DNA from 2 places in the Trichocoleus sp. FACHB-90 genome. Region 1 is predicted to be linked to the other one. Evidence: predicted binding sites of a transcription regulator. Region 1 holds the regulator's gene; the other holds the start of a gene.
The links. Region 1 encodes NtcA, which controls nitrogen genes in cyanobacteria. Its sites were predicted from a motif close to TTTGTANNNNNNNNTACAAA; they were not measured.

Region 1 (3,420 bases):
CCCACATCTTCGTTGGTGTGGTGGTCATCAATTTCTAAATCCCCTTTCGCGGCTACATCCAAATCAATCAGCCCGTGAGAGGCAATTTGATGCAGCATATGATCCAAAAAGGGAATGCCCGTATTGGCGTTGCAAGTCCCATTCCCGTCTAAGTTTACTGTCACCAAGACATCAGTTTCGCCCGTCTTACGTGAAACCGTAGCCGTGCGAGGTGATAAAAGTTGTTCAAGGTTCGGAGTGGTGGAAACGCGATCGCTTGTCTGCATAGCAGATGCTCACTAACAAGAAACAAGTAAGTTTATTATTCTATGCTATCGAGCTAGGGAATGGGGTAAGTTAGATTCTTTCCCCAGTCCCCAATCCCCAGCCCCTACATCACATTCCCATAATCTCGTATCCAGCATCTACATACAGCACTTGACCCGTAATCCCACTTGCCAAGTCGCTGCACAAGAAACTAGCAGCATTTCCCACTTCTGTCTGAGTCACAGTTCGCCGCAGTGGTGCTACTTCCTCAACATGATGGATCATATCCAGAATGCCACCCACCGCCGATGATGCCAGAGTGCGTATCGGGCCAGCTGAGATTGCATTCACGCGAATATTAGAAGGCCCCATCTCCGAGGCTAGATAACGCACGCTCATTTCCAAGCCAGACTTAGCAATGCCCATCACATTGTAATTGGGGATCACCTTAACGCCGCCCAAATAAGTTAGGGTGACAATACTGCCGCCTTCTGTCATTAGCGGTTTCGCCGCCCCAGCCAGTTGAACTAGCGAGTAGGTGCTAATTTCCAAAGCTTGAGTGAAGCCAGCGCGGGTGGTGTTGCTAAAATCACCTGATAAATCGTCCTTGTTGGCAAAAGCAAGACAATGGATTAAAATATCTAGCCTGCCCCACTTATCGCGGATGGCATCAAATGTAGAACGAATTTGGTCATCATTCTGAACATCGCAAGGTAAAAACAAGCTGGGGTTGAGAGGTTCTACCAATTCGGCGACTTTCTTCTCAAAGCGTCCTCGGTCGTCTGGTAGATAAGTAACTCCCAAATTTGCACCAGCTTTGTGTAACTGCTGGGCAATACCCCAAGCGATTGAGCGGTTGTTGGCAATGCCAGTAACTAGGGCATTTTTTCCTGATAAATCTAGCATGATGTCAATTTTGAAGGCAATATTAGAGAATATCCGATTTAGGGCGGTAATTCAGATAGCTTGCGTCGGGATCGAAGCTTACCCAACATGACTCAAACTGCATCCCAGCTTATCAAACAGGTATTGTCAAGATATAGACATTTTCCTTAACAATCTGATTTGCGCCGTGGGGTTGAGGCAATTGGAAAAACTTGGAGGATAAAACAACTTTAAAATTATGTATCAAGCAGCACAAAAAACTGCCTAAGAGTCAGTTTATCAGTGTCTAAAGTCAGAAATTTCTCACAGTCGGTTGTAATTCCCAGAAGAGTTTCTAGGGCAGCAATAAGGATATAAGGAAGTGGTAGTGACGCAAGATAGACCGTTAGCAGCTGTGTTCCGTCAAATCGGAGGTGGGGCGTTTCCGCCAGTGGTGGAAACCTTTGATCGGGGCAAAACTATCTTTTTCCCCGGAGACCCGGCTGAACGGGTATATTTTTTGCTCAAAGGAGCTGTGAAGCTGTCTCGCGTGTACGAAGCTGGGGAAGAAATTACAGTGGCGCTGCTGCGAGAAAACAGCGTCTTTGGCGTACTGTCGTTGATTACCGGGAATCGGTCAGACAGATTTTATCACGCAGTAGCATTTACGCCTGTGGAGTTGCTTTCAGCACCAATTGAACAGGTGGAGCAAGCGCTCAAGGATAATCCAGAATTGTCGATGTTGATGCTGCGGGGGCTTTCATCGCGGATCTTGCAAACAGAGATGATGATTGAGACTTTGGCGCACCGGGATATGGGATCGCGATTGGTGAGTTTTTTGTTGATTCTCTGTCGCGATTTTGGCGTTCCAGGCCCGAATGGAATTACAGTTGATCTGAAGCTTTCTCACCAAGCGATCGCAGAAGCAATTGGTTCCACAAGAGTGACAGTCACCCGGTTACTGGGAGATTTACGCTCAGAGAAAATGATTTCCATCAATAAGAAAAAAATTACCGTTCATAACCCGGTAGCTTTGAGCCAGCAGTTCACCTAAAACATCTTTTGCACTGTCAGCTTTTGTTAATCAATAGTTGAAGTACCAGCGTCTATCACAAAAAAGCCTTTATGCTTAAGCTTGAGAGGTGATAGCTAAAGCTGGAAAATGACCACCAGTGCGCTGGTCTTAATTTTATCGATTTTGGTATTGGGTGGTGCGATCGCCACCTTGGGCGATCGCATTGGCACTCGCGTGGGAAAAGCGCGGCTGAGTCTGTTCAATCTGCGTCCCAAGAAAACTGCGGTCTTAGTTACAATTCTTACAGGTTTGATGATTTCCGCCTCAACCCTGACGATCCTATTTGCCACCAGCAAGCCGTTACGCACAGGCGTGTTTCAAGTTGATGAAATTCAGCGAAAACTCAGAACCGCTCGTCGGGAGCTTGACCAAACTGTAGCCCAGAAACAACAAACTGAAAGCGAACTCTCCAAAGTTGCAGCCCAGAAACAACAAACTGAAAACGAACTCTCACTAGCCCGTACCGAGCAGCAAGCCGCCCAAAAGCGTCTGGATGCCATTAATAAGTCTCTGGCGGCAGCACTAGCCAGACAAGCCCAGACAGAGGCGCAACTGAGCAAGACAGAGCGCGAACTTAAAAGCGTTGCGGCTAGCTTTGAGAAAACCCAGCAACAGCTGGAAAGTGTTTCTGGGCAAGCGGTAAATTTACGTTCTGAAATTCAACAACTTCAAGGGGAACGCCAGGAACTAATCAAGGAGCGCGATCGCGTAAAGGCTCAAATCACCCAACTCAAGGGCCAAGTTACTCAACGCGATCGCGAAATCGCCAAGCTTGACCAAGCCATCACAGAACGCGACCGGGAAATTGGTAATCGCGACCAAGCCTTGGCAGAACTTGATCAAAAAATTTCCAACCTGAGAAACAGCATTGCCCAACGTGATAAAGAAATCGCCAAGCGAGACACAGCCCTCGCCCAACTTGATGAGGAAATTTCCGCACGAGACCAAGTAATTACTCAGCGCGAAACTCGCCTCAAGGAAATAGAGAAACAACAAGCTGCCCTAGAGCAGGAAGTAGCAGACCTGGAACAGTATTACCAATCCTATCAAGCGTTGCGTCAAGGTAACGTCGCTCTCCAACGCGGTCAAGTTCTGGCTTTTGGTGTCTTCCGTATTGTCGATCCCGCCGCCGCCCGTCAGGCTATAGATCAGCTTTTACGAGAAGCAAATCGCACAGCAATGAAAGCTACGCAACCTGGTAACAACAATAACAACAAGGTGGTCAATGAGCGCGT
Region 2 (3,420 bases), on a different contig from region 1:
GAGTTAATTTATCGTCTGGGAGCAGTTTGGCTTTTACCGTTTTTGGCTCATTTGGAAAGAATTTTACCAAGCGATCGCCAAGCGCTTCTAGATGCCGTTCGGTCAGTACCGCCGAAAACTATTATCTGGCGAATTTCCTTAGTGAGAGACTTTTACATGGAGGAAAGCAAGCTGCGTAGCCTTAACTTACCTGTACTGGCGATCGCTGGTGGCGCAGACCGCCTGTTGCCTTCTGTAGCTGAGGCTCAACATTTAGCTTCCGTCCTACCCAACGCCAAAATGCTTGTCTTGCCTCGTTGCGGTCACGCCTGCCTTCTGGAAGCAGATGTCAACCTCTACGAAATTATGAAAGCGGAAAATTTCTTAGAAAGTCGGGAAAAAAATCTCGCGAATATTTCATCCTAACTTTCTGAGAATATGCACTCAATAGCTTGAGAAGTTGAGAAGCGATCGCTTCTCAACCAAAGCAAAAATCAGGGATCAGTCTTTAACGGAAATTATTGGGATTCAGCCGAGGGTTGGATCGTGCGGGTATTCCGCGTCTCAACTGGGTGCCAGTACCGCCGTCAGATGGATCTAAGAAAGGTCGCAGGTTAATATTTTGGGATGGACGATTTAGGGAATTGCCGCCCAGAGAAGACAAACCCAGGTTTAATAAGTCGCTGAGCATCTGAGCATCCCTACCACCGACAAAAGTATTCACGCCTTGAGTTACCTGTCCGGTGTCGGCGATGCTAATGTTTTGAAACACGCGATCGCGCGTTTGTTGTGGATCTTGTCCCGGCGGTACTGTCAGCACAATTCGACAATCTGGGTTTTTCTGAGTGGTGATACAAACAACGTTGTAGTTGTTTTCCACAGATGCCTGCATCTCTTGCAAACCATCAGGTCTATAAGATTCTAACCTGCGGCTAATTTCGTTACAGCGTCGCTCTGATGTCCAACCACCGCCTAAAGGACTCGGAGTTGCCCAAGCATAAGATTGACTTGGTTGGCTCTTGGGATGGTACATCACCGTATACTGCCCGCTCATAACCTGACAGGTAAATCGCGACTCGTCGGCAGTTTTGCTATCTGATTCCGCATCCGGTTGGGTTGTGGTAGACTCTTTACTCTCAGGCTTGGTTTCTACCTCAACATCCCCAGGCGATGTCTTCTTTTGGTCTTCTACATCTGGTAGTTGCGCTTGAATCAGATAACCTGCATTGGCTTCACCGCTACTCAGTAAGATTGTTACCCCAACGGATAAAGCCAGACTTTGAAAAACTGAAGACCCAAGCACGAAAGCCAACTTACACAGCCGTGGTGACATATCAACCCTCTTAGGAAGTTTCTTGACTATTGTCAGCATCATTTAAAAAATGAGCTGTTTTCACAAATCTTTATAAATGGACATTTGTAGCGTATACTACGAGGGTGCGACTATAACCTCTATGCCCTGAAAGAAATCCGGGCAAGCGGTAATTGTCTACGGTGTCCCCTAAATACCAATGACGGGAAAAACCGCTCTAAAGTTCCCGCGCAGTCCTTAAATAGAAGATAAAAGGAGAAAAAACCAATGTCGGAGGCACAAAAGCCGCTGACAGTTCCACGCGAATACTTGGAACCGCCAGGAGAGTTCAATCCAACGCTACTCATGTTTTTATCATCCGTAGCGATGCTAGTAGTTTCAAACTTCGGTTACTGGCTGTGGGAGTGGCCTCACTGGTGTTGTTTTACCACTAATACACTGGCCCTGCACATGGCAGGAACGGTGATTCACGATGCCTGCCACAATTCTGCCCATCGTAACCGGGTAGTTAATGCCATCATGGGACATGGCAGTGCGCTGATGTTAGTCTTTGCCTTCCCCGTGTTTACGCGGGTGCATTTGCAGCATCATGCTCATGTGAATGACCCGGAAAACGACCCGGATCATTACGTTTCTACGGGAGGGCCCCTGTGGTTAATTCCGGTACGCTTTTTGTACCACGAGATATTTTTCTTTCAACGGCAGCTGTGGCGCAAGCATGAACTTTGGGAATGGTTTTTAAGCCGCTTGTTTGTCGGGTCTATTTTCTATATCTCAATTCAGTATCACTTTTTAGGCTACATTCTGAATTTTTGGTTCATACCGGCTGGCGTGGTGGGATTGGCGCTAGGATTGTTTTTTGATTATCTACCGCATCGTCCGCATCAAGAGCGCGATCGCTGGAAAAATGCCAGAGTTTACCCCAATTCAGTTCTCAACGTGCTGATTATGGGGCAGAACTACCATCTAATTCATCATTTGTGGCCTGCTATCCCCTGGTACAACTACCAGAACGCTTATTACGCCACCAAACCACTGTTAGACGAAAAAGGCTGTCATCAATCCCTAGGACTGCTGCAAGGAAAAGATTTCCGGAGCTTCCTATATGACGTTTTTTTGGGTATCCGCTTTCACAAAAAAAGTGTTAGCTAATACGGATTGGGGATTGGGGATTGGGAAAAATATTTTCCTATTCACCAGTTACCCATTACCTATTACCTATTACTAAGGCCCAATCTGGTCTTAGGGTTTTGGCACCGCGCAGATAGGGATGGTGAATGGGGGGGTGAGAAGCTGGAAGATTGACGTGGATTAGGAAACGGATGCAGCGTTCCAGTCCGCCCTCTACGTGCATTTGTTGAACATCTAACAGGGGAACATTGTCCCATTCAGGACGAGAACGAGCGATCGCTGCGGGAAAGACAGCATCTAAATCACGAGTAACCGAGAACGTAGCACTGATAATCTCATCTGGGTGCAGTTGATTTCGCTTTTCCAATTCATCCAGCAGTTCTGTCACCACTTCTCGCATCGCCTCAACGGTGTTTTCTGAGGCAGTTGTTGCCCCGCGAATCGCTCTAACTCGCCACTCCACGCAAAAGTCCTCCGAATATTAAAATAGTTTTAAGTTTTGAGTTGTTCCAGACGCGATATATCGCGTCTGAGTTTTAATTTACTCAACACTCAGCACTAACTATGGTCGATATAGCCACAACGGCTGGCCACTGGTAGATAGTTCAAATTCTAACCAGTCTATCCCAGCTGATAGACCAGATACCCCCTGAACTTTACTTGATACCACGCGATTCCAAAAGGGTTTGCGTTCTTCAATAGTGAAACACTTGGTTTTCTCCGGGTCAAGACCCACCAATTCTGCTGCCCAGCGGCGTGCGTCTTCCTCAGTTCCGAGTCTGTCTACGATGCCCAGTTCTAAAGCTTGCGCTCCAGTAAAAATGCGACCATCAGCAAAGCTTTTAACTTTTTCTGTTGCTAATTTTCGCCCCTCAGCAACCGTTTCGACAAACTGCTGATAACTGTTGTCAATCAAATCTTGGAGAATGTTCTCTTCCGGCTCTGTAAGTTCCCGGTCAAAAGCCAAAATATCCTTATAGGGGCCGGATTTGATCACC

Region 2: the regulator NtcA is predicted to act here: its motif matches at 1,396-1,415, upstream of crtR (beta-carotene hydroxylase).

Annotation. Positions count from the first base shown of each region.
Region 1 is NZ_JACJOK010000069.1:308,720-312,139, reverse strand. Features, by position in the region: gene hisB (imidazoleglycerol-phosphate dehydratase HisB) at 1-266, opposite strand, end outside; gene fabI (enoyl-ACP reductase FabI) at 376-1,152, opposite strand; gene ntcA (global nitrogen regulator NtcA) at 1,493-2,164, shown strand; gene H6F74_RS20900 (DUF3084 domain-containing protein) at 2,273-3,420, shown strand, end outside.
Region 2 is NZ_JACJOK010000056.1:13,955-17,374, forward strand. Features, by position in the region: gene H6F74_RS16160 (alpha/beta hydrolase) at 1-405, shown strand, start outside; gene H6F74_RS16165 (COP23 domain-containing protein) at 488-1,312, opposite strand; gene crtR (beta-carotene hydroxylase) at 1,559-2,443, shown strand; gene aroH (chorismate mutase) at 2,499-2,885, opposite strand; gene sppA (signal peptide peptidase SppA) at 2,985-3,420, opposite strand, start outside.